Regions from separate parts of the Pseudarthrobacter sp. R1 genome, predicted to be linked through region 1. Evidence: predicted binding sites of a transcription regulator. Region 1 holds the regulator's gene; each other region holds the start of a gene.

Region 1 (2,200 bases):
GAGGTCATCAATGCCGTGCAGGGGCTCGACGACGATGCCCTCCACCCGAAGGTCATCTCCCCACACCTTCTCCACGAGTTCGGCGTCGTGCTTTCCTTCGACCCAGATGCGGCTCGCCTTGGCAACCTGGGCTCGCTGGCCAGCCACGCGGACAGAACCCGACGCCGTCCTGCCGGCTGTACCCGCCCCGGCGGCCGGCCGCGGAGCGGGCGGCATCAGCCGGATCGCCTGGCCTTCCAGGAGGAACCCGAAGCCCAGCCGGAAGGAGCGGGACTTGCCGCGGCGGTCCTCCAGGGCCACCACATGCATTCCGCCCGATTTCTCCACCCGCGTCACTGCGCCAACCCAGCCGGACTGCACGTCTTCCAGCACCATGCCCCGCTCTACAGGCACCTCGGGCAATTGCGTCTTGGCGGGCGCGGAAAGGTCCTGGGCTCCCCAGTTTTGGTAATGCATAGAATCACTCCGCCTCGCGCTAGATCACGGCCGGGAATTTCGCCCGGAGCGGTACCAATGCTAACAACGGGGTGAGTCATAATAGACTGTTAGCACTTGGGCATGTCGAGTGCTAACCGCTGTAGCGGCACGGTGCGGGCGGAACGCCTGCCCTGAACCCTGGATGGAGGTGGAGAGTGAGCGAGCCACGCAAACTGGAAGTACTGCGGGCCATCGTGGAGGACTACGTCCACTCCCGCGAGCCCGTCGGGTCCAAGGCCCTGGTGGAGCGGCACCATCTTGGTGTCTCCAGCGCCACCATTCGCAATGACATGGCCGCGCTTGAGGACGAAGGGCTGATTACGGCGCCCCACACCAGCGCGGGCCGCATACCCACAGACAAGGGCTACCGGCTCTTCGTCGACCAGATTTCCGCGGTGAAGCCCTTGTCCCAGGCGGAGCGGCGGGCCATCCAGTCCCTCCTTGAGGGCTCGGATGACCTCGACGACGTCCTGGAACGTACCGTCCGGCTGTTGTCCCAGCTGACTAACCAGGTGGCGGTTGTCCAGTATCCGCACCTTAACCGCGCACTGATCCGCCACATCGAATTCGTTCTGCTCGCACCGCGGAAGGTGCTGGTGGTGCTGATAGCCAACAGCGGCAAGGTGGAACAGCGGGTTATCGACGTCGGGCAGGACCTGGCGGATGAGGCCCTCGCTGCGTTGCGTGCCAGGTTCCTTGGCTCCCTCGCCGGGACCCCCTTGGCCCAACTGGTGCACTCCCTGCCCGCAGTGGTGTCCGGTGTCGCCCCGGGACAGCGGCAGGCAGCCCAGGCGCTGGCGCACGGACTGGAGGGCCTGGCCCACAGCAGCCGCGAAGACCGTATGGTGATGGCCGGCACGGCCAACCTCGCCCGTTCCAACGTTGACTTCCCGCTCAGCATCGGGCCGGTGCTGGAGGCGCTTGAGGAACAGGTGGTGATGCTGCGCCTGCTGAGCGAGATGGCGCAGGATCACCGCGGCGTGGCCGTGAGCATCGGCCGCGAAAACCCTTATGACGGCCTGGCGGAGGCATCCGTTGTGGCCACGGGCTATGGCCCGGACAGCGTCGCCAAGATTGGCGTGCTGGGTCCTACCAGGATGGACTATCCCACCACCATGGCAGCCGTCAGGGCTGTGGCCCGTTACCTGTCCCGCATTTTGGGGCCCTGACCGCAGGACGTCGCCCAAAAGCGCACAGCAGTGATGCAGTAAGACTGCAGGCAAAACAACAAGGAAGAGATACGAACTTTGAGCAGCCACTACGAAGTCCTTGGAGTCTCACCGGATGCCACCGGAGAAGAGATCAAGAAGGCCTACCGCAAGCTGGCCCGGACCCTTCACCCGGACGTTAACCCCGGTGAGGACGTTGCGGACCGCTTCAAGGCAGTGACCCACGCCTACGAAGTTCTCTCGGACCCCCAAAAGCGGCGGGTCTACGACACCACCGGCAACGAGAACGGCACGGACAACGGGTTCGGCGGGGGAGCATATGCCGGCCAGGGCTTCGCCTTCCAGGACATCTTCGATACATTCTTTGGCGCCGGCGGCACCACCGGCCCCGCATCACGGGTCAGGCGCGGGCAGGACGCGCTCATCAGCGTCCGGATCGAACTCCGCGACGCGGTGTTCGGGGTCAACAAGAAGCTCGAAGTGGATACGGCAGTGGTCTGTCCCACCTGTGATGGCTCGTGCTGCCGTCCCGGAACGCATCCGGAGCGCTGCGA
Region 2 (2,200 bases), on a different contig from region 1:
CAGCGGTGGTCCGCTTGAGGGCAAGGTTCCAGAGCAGGTAGGAGCCCAGCGAGGGAAACAGTGCGATGAACGCCAGGGACCAGCCCTCCGAAGGGGTCCCCGGCAGGCCGGCACCGGCCACGAGGGCGAGCGGGCTCAGGACCACGGCCGCCATCGCCACCTGCACCGCTGTGGACGTGATGGCGGGGATGCTCAGCCTGCGGGCGATGATCGTGTAAAGGCCCCAAACGGTGATGGCCCCAAGGATCAGCAGCTCGCCCCTGTTGATGGAAAATGTCAGCAGGCGCTGCAGTTCGCCGCCGGTGAGCACCAGCAGGACGCCCAACAGGCCCAGGCCGATCCCCACCCAGCTCAGCGGGCGCGGCCTGTCCAGGAGCAGGACCACGGCCAGCACCATGATCAGTGCCGGGTTCGCGGCGGTCACCAGGGAGGCGTTCAGGGCAGACGTGTGCTGCAGGGCGCTGTAGAGCAACAGGGTGTAGCCGCTCATGCCCAGGGAACTCAGGAGCAGCAGGACCGGCCAGCGGCGCAGGACAGCACGCCAATCCGGCCGCTCCACGGCGTGGGCCAGCACCAGCAGCGGCACGGCGGCCAGCACCCATCGCCAAAACGTCAGCTGGAGTGGCTCCATGGTTTTCATGGCAGCTTGGCCAACCACAAAATTTCCGGCCCAGAAAAGGTTGGCAAGGATCAGGTATACGGCAGCTCGCACCGCTCAAATGTACATGCGGAGGGTTCGCGGATGACGAAATGCTGGCACTCGCCTTGACCGAGTGCTAACCCTTACATAGAGTCTTCATTAGCACTCTCCCTAGGAGGGTGCTAACACATGAAGAGCTGCCAGCCAGGCTGCTGCCGGCACCGCGACGACGGTTTGCCAGCCAGGGCGGAAAGCTTTCCAGTCCACGAATTTGCTGACGAAAAGGAGAGGTCCGAGTGTCGGTCTCTATTAAGCCTCTTGAGGATCGTATTGTTGTCCGCCCGCTCGAAGCCGAGCAGACCACGGCTTCCGGCCTGGTTATCCCGGACTCCGCGCAGGAGAAGCCCCAGGAAGGCGAAGTTGTTGCAGTAGGCCCCGGCCGCTTTGACGACAACGGCAACCGCGTCCCGCTCGACGTTGCCGAGGGCGACGTTGTTATCTACTCCAAGTACGGCGGAACCGAAGTCAAGCACAGCGGCACCGAGTACCTCGTACTGTCCGCCCGCGACGTCCTGGCGATCGTCGTAAAGTAACTCCCCGGATCCCCGTGCCGCTGGTCATGCGTTCTGCTGGTCAGCTGCGCGGGGTTCTGTCTTGAAAGGACAAAACCATGGCAAAGCAGCTTGCGTTTAACGACGCTGCCCGCCGGTCTCTTGAAGCCGGCATTGATAAGCTCGCCAACACCGTCAAGGTGACGCTCGGCCCACGCGGCCGCAACGTCGTCCTGGACAAGAAGTGGGGCGCTCCCACCATCACGAACGACGGCGTCACCATCGCCCGTGAAGTTGAGCTGGACGACCCGTACGAGAACCTTGGCGCCCAGCTGGCCAAGGAAGTCGCCACCAAGACCAACGATGTTGCCGGCGACGGCACCACCACGGCAACGGTTCTGGCCCAGGCTTTGGTTAAGGAAGGCCTGCGCAACGTAGCGGCAGGTGCCGCTCCCGGCCAGATCAAGCGCGGCATCGAGGTTTCCGTTGAAGCCGTTGCCGCCCGCCTGCTGGAGAACGCCCGCCCCGTCGAAGGCACCCAGGTGGCCAGCGTTGCCGCAATCTCCGCCCAAAGCGAAGAAATCGGTGAGCTCCTCGCCGAGGCATTTGGCAAGGTTGGCAAGGATGGTGTGATCACCATCGAAGAGTCCTCCACCACGCAGACCGAACTGGTCCTCACCGAGGGCATGCAGTTCGACAAGGGCTACCTGTCCCCGTACTTCGTCACCGACGCAGAGCGCCAGGAAGCCGTCCTCGAGGACGCCCTCATCCTGATCAACCAGGGCAAGATCTCCTCCGTGCAGGAATTCCTGCCGCTGCTGGAAAAGGCGCTGCAGAGCTCCAAGCCGCTGTTCATCATCGCTGAGGACGTTGACGGCGAGGCCCTGTCCACGCTGATCGTCAACCGCATCCGGGGCACCCTGAACGTAGTTGCCGTCAAGGCTCCGGGCTTCGGTGACCGCCGCAAGGCCATGCTGCAGGACATCGCCACCCTCACCGGTGCGCAGGT
Region 3 (2,200 bases), on a different contig from region 1:
GCCCCCGAAGACGAACAGGGCCAAGGGGACCAGGGCCAAGGGGACGCCAAGGGCCAAGGCGTGACGGAAGGGATTCTGCCCACCAAAGCCGCCGAAGACGACCCGCGGCGCTGGGGCGATGCTGACGACGACCACGACGCCTGGCTGAAGGAACAAAAGCCGCCGCACTGGGGCTGAGCGGCCGGGCCTGGGTGACGGGGCTGGCAGGTTTGCCCCGGCTCAGGGTCCAACCAGCTCAGGGTCCAACAAGGACGAAGAACAGTTTGCCCTGGGTGGAGGCCCCGGCCAGCCGGGCAGCCTGCTCTGCGCTTGCCGCCACCACGATAAGCCCGTCCGTCTCGGCGGTGCCCAGCCACTGCCCGCTCTGGCCGCCCTTGCCGGACGTCCAGAGCACGGGCACGGATGCCGCCAGGACCTCGGACGGTGCCTGCTGGTCGAAGCCGTTCGCCGCCGTCAGCACCACGTTGACCAGCTGCCCGGGCGAGACGAGCTGGATGGATGACGGATCGGCCATCCGAAGGGGCACGGCGGCCGAGCCCGGAGGCGTGCCGGCAAGGAGCCCGGGACCGAGCAGTTGGGCGTCCGTCAGGAGCTGGCCCTTGCGCAGGGGAGCCGCGAGCTGCTTGCCAGCCAATTCGCTTTCTTCGTCCAAAAACCCCGCGGCCATCATGTCCGGCGGTACCTGTACGTGGGCAAGGTCTGAGGCCGCCAAGGCCGAGCCGGCAGGCAAATCCCTCGCGGCAGCCAGGGCTGTGACGGTGTGGACCGGCGCGGGAGTGAGCTGATGGACGGTGATTGCAGCCGCCGCGCAAAGCAGCAACGCCACAGCTAGCCGGCGGTTCCGGCTCAGCCACCCGCCAAAGCGGACCGCTGCGGGCCGGCGACCGGCGCGGCCGGAACGGCGGGGGGTGCGCGGATATCGGGAGGCAGCGCGGCCGGGGCGGAGAAGATTTGCAGGCATGCGCCTACGCTATGGCGGCGGGAATACCCGCAACAGGAGCGCGGTTCGCTATGTGGACAAAGCCGGGGCGCCGGCGTCGGATAGCCCTGCTTAGCTGGCTGCAGCAGCCGCCGGAGCGGACGCGGCAGGTGCCGCCGCGGGAGCGGACGTTGCAGCCGCCGGGGCCGGCGAAACGGTGCTTCCCTTGGAGTCCCGGGAATCGGTGCGGTAGAAGCCGGATCCCTTGAAGACGACACCGACGCTGTTGAACTTCTTGCGCAGCGTCCCCTGGCACTCGGGGCACGAGGTCAAAGTACTGTCCGAGAACGACTGGACGATGTCGAAGGCATGGCCGCAATCCTTGCAGGCGTACGCGTACGTTGGCACTGGTGCTCCTCCTCTTGGGCAAACGAGAGGTCCCGTGCTGCCTGGACGGATGTCCGGTTAGCAGTCGCAGGGCCTGAGTGCTAATTCTATCATCCCCGCAGCGTTGGGCTGTGGGACTCAGTGGTGGCCGTCGAGCGGCAGGAACCCGGACGGCGCCAGGATGGCGGGGACGGGGCGGTCGAACTCCTCCTCGGGGATCTCGCCGGCGGGGAGCAGTTCTTCGTCATAGATAACGGCAGCCAGTGGGATGTTCTTCCCTGCGGTGGCAAGATGGCCCAAAAACTTGTCGTAGTACCCTCCGCCTTGCCCAACGCGGTTGCCTGAAAGGTCGACGGCGGTGGCCGGGATAAAGAGAGCGGCTGCCGTTCCGGCCACGTCCGGCCCGTGCCTGTCGCCCTTGGGTTCCAGGATCGGGGCGTACCGGCTCTGCTCGAAGCCGGCGTCCGGGTTCCAGAACACCCATGCGAGCTCCCGCCCGGGCTCGCAGACGGGCAGCAGGACCTGATGGCCGCCGGCATGGAGTGCGCTGATCAGCGGAAGGGTGGGCGGTTCGACGCCCACGCCGAAGTAGACGCAGAATGTGGCAGGGGAACCGCCGGCGAGGGATGCAGCCCAGCCTGCGCCGTGGCGGGCGATGGCAGCCCCTGCCGCCTCCAGTTGCTGCGGGCTTAGGGCGGCACGCCGCCGTCGGTGGGCAGTGCGGATCCTGGTCTTGGTTGCCTTTGCGTCCTCAAGCACTGTGTCTTCCTCCATCGTTGCATTGCGGCGTAGTGCCCTGCAGTCACAGGGACCTGCAGCTGCCTAATGATTACTGAATGCTTGACGCTGACGTTAGATTAGTCGGGTGACTACCAGTAACCCCAGAGTTCGCAA
Region 4 (2,200 bases), on a different contig from region 1:
CGGCTACTTGGAGGGCGCCCGGGCAGTGGTACCCGGACAGCTTCCTGATGCCGACTTCCAGGCAAGGCTGCTGACGGTGGACCCGGCCCTGAAGGACGTGTCCTTCGCCGCCGAAGCCTATGACGCAGTCACCGTTGCTGCCTTGGCTGCTGCGAGGGCGCAGGACGACGCCGGCCGGTCTATTGCCGCCAACCTGATTGCTGTTTCGGGAGGAATGGCTGAAGGATCAGCGGGCGGTGCTGCCGCCGAGGCGTGCCAGTCCTACAAGGATTGCCTGGCACGGTTGAAGTCCGGGCCGGATGCCAATTACGACGGCGAGTCCGGGCCGGTTGCGTTCGACGCCAACGGGGACGTTACGGCAGCCACGTTCACCGTCTTCACCTACGGGGCCGACAACAACCCCGTCACGAGCGGCCGCGAGACGGCGGGGCGGGCTTCGAACTGAACCCCGCCGCCGCTGCCGGGAGGTACTGTTTTCCGTCCCTTTCGCTTGCACTCTCACGTGGGGAGTGCTAATTATTGAGTTAGCACTCTGACGTACCGACTGCTAAAGCAATGCTGGTTCCGGCCTGCGGCGCGCGGCACCGGTCGAGGAGCGAAGAAACACCTAACTGGAGTGAGATCCGCACCCGGAGGCATACAGAGGCCAACGGCGAAGGATCGTCCGTCGCGGGCACTGCAGCGAAGGTTCATTCTTAACGACTGTCCCGAAAGGACTATTGCCGTTATGGCCAAGATCATTGCATTTGATGAAGAGGCACGCCGCGGCCTTGAGCGGGGCCTGAACATCCTCGCCGACGCCGTTAAGGTCACCCTCGGCCCGCGTGGACGCAACGTCGTCCTCGAGAAGAAGTGGGGCGCCCCCACGATCACCAACGATGGTGTTTCCATCGCCAAGGAGATCGAGCTGGACGATCCCTACGAGAAGATCGGCGCAGAGCTGGTCAAGGAAGTTGCCAAGAAGACGGACGACGTCGCTGGCGACGGCACCACCACGGCTACCGTGCTGGCACAGGCACTGGTGAAGGAAGGCCTGCGCAACGTTGCGGCCGGCGCCGACCCGCTGTCCCTCAAGCGCGGCATCGAGAAGGCAGTTGAGGCCGTCACGGCCGAACTGCTGAACTCCGCCAAGGAAATCGAAACCAAGGAAGAGATCGCCGCTACGGCGTCCATCTCCGCCGGCGACGAGGAAATCGGCGCCCTGATTGCCGAAGCCCTGGACAAGGTGGGCAAGGAAGGCGTCATCACGGTCGAGGAGTCCAACACCTTCGGCCTGGAGCTTGAGCTCACCGAAGGCATGCGCTTCGACAAGGGCTACATCTCCGCCTACTTCGTCACCGACACGGAGCGCCAGGAAACGGTCCTCGAGGATCCGTACATCCTGATCGTCAACTCCAAGATCTCCAACGTCAAGGAACTGGTTGCTGTCCTCGAAAAGGTCATGCAGTCCAACAAGCCGCTGCTGATCATCGCCGAGGACATCGAGGGCGAGGCACTTGCCACCCTCATCGTCAACAAGATCCGCGGCACCTTCAAGTCCGTCGCCGTCAAGGCTCCGGGCTTCGGTGACCGCCGCAAGGCGCAGCTTGCCGACATCGCCGTCCTTACCGGTGGCCAGGTCATCGCCGAGGAAGTTGGCCTCAAGCTGGAGAACGCCGGCCTGGAACTCCTGGGCAAGGCACGCAAGGTTGTTGTCACCAAGGACGAAACCACCATCGTCGAGGGTGCAGGCGACGCCGACCAGATCGCCGGCCGCGTATCCCAGATCCGCGCCGAGATCGAGAACTCCGATTCGGACTACGACCGCGAGAAGCTGCAGGAGCGCCTGGCCAAGCTGGCCGGCGGCGTGGCAGTCATCAAGGCCGGTGCCGCAACCGAGGTTGAACTCAAGGAGCGCAAGCACCGCATCGAAGACGCAGTGCGCAACGCAAAGGCTGCTGTTGAGGAAGGCATCGTTGCCGGTGGCGGCGTGGCCCTGATCCAGGCCGGTGCCAAGGCATTCGCCAACCTGCAGCTGTCCGGCGACGAAGCAACCGGTGCGAACATCGTCCGCGTTGCCATCGATGCACCGCTGAAGCAGATCGCCTTCAACGCCGGCCTGGAGCCGGGCGTTGTGGTGGACAAGGTCCGCGGCCTGCCCGCCGGCCACGGCCTGAACGCTGCAACCGGCGAATACGTCGACCTGCTGGCCGCCGGTGTG

Evidence for each region. Region 1 encodes HrcA, which represses chaperone genes, less so after heat shock. Its sites were predicted from a motif close to TTNGCACTCGNNNNNNNCGAGTGCNAA; they were not measured.
Region 2: groES (co-chaperone GroES) is a predicted target of HrcA. The motif match lies at 754-780, and genes of this name have one in related genera.
Region 3: M8J71_RS13525 (FmdB family zinc ribbon protein) is a predicted target of HrcA. The motif match lies at 1,385-1,411, and genes of this name have one in related genera.
Region 4: groL (chaperonin GroEL) is a predicted target of HrcA. The motif match lies at 525-551, and genes of this name have one in related genera.

What each region holds. Positions count from the first base shown of each region.
Region 1 is NZ_JAMKFI010000010.1:37,003-39,202, reverse strand. Features, by position in the region: gene M8J71_RS20470 (DUF3097 domain-containing protein) at 1-456, opposite strand, end outside; gene hrcA (heat-inducible transcriptional repressor HrcA) at 633-1,646, shown strand; gene dnaJ (molecular chaperone DnaJ) at 1,725-2,200, shown strand, end outside.
Region 2 is NZ_JAMKFI010000008.1:502,162-504,361, forward strand. Features, by position in the region: gene M8J71_RS13210 (DMT family transporter) at 1-712, opposite strand, end outside; gene groES (co-chaperone GroES) at 937-1,233, shown strand; gene groL (chaperonin GroEL) at 1,311-2,200, shown strand, end outside.
Region 3 is NZ_JAMKFI010000008.1:578,989-581,188, forward strand. Features, by position in the region: gene M8J71_RS13515 (AAA family ATPase) at 1-177, shown strand, start outside; gene cpaB (Flp pilus assembly protein CpaB) at 236-961, opposite strand; gene M8J71_RS13525 (FmdB family zinc ribbon protein) at 1,052-1,327, opposite strand; gene M8J71_RS13530 (5-formyltetrahydrofolate cyclo-ligase) at 1,445-2,080, opposite strand; gene galU (UTP--glucose-1-phosphate uridylyltransferase GalU) at 2,172-2,200, shown strand, end outside.
Region 4 is NZ_JAMKFI010000001.1:38,919-41,118, forward strand. Features, by position in the region: gene M8J71_RS00190 (ABC transporter substrate-binding protein) at 1-445, shown strand, start outside; gene groL (chaperonin GroEL) at 728-2,200, shown strand, end outside.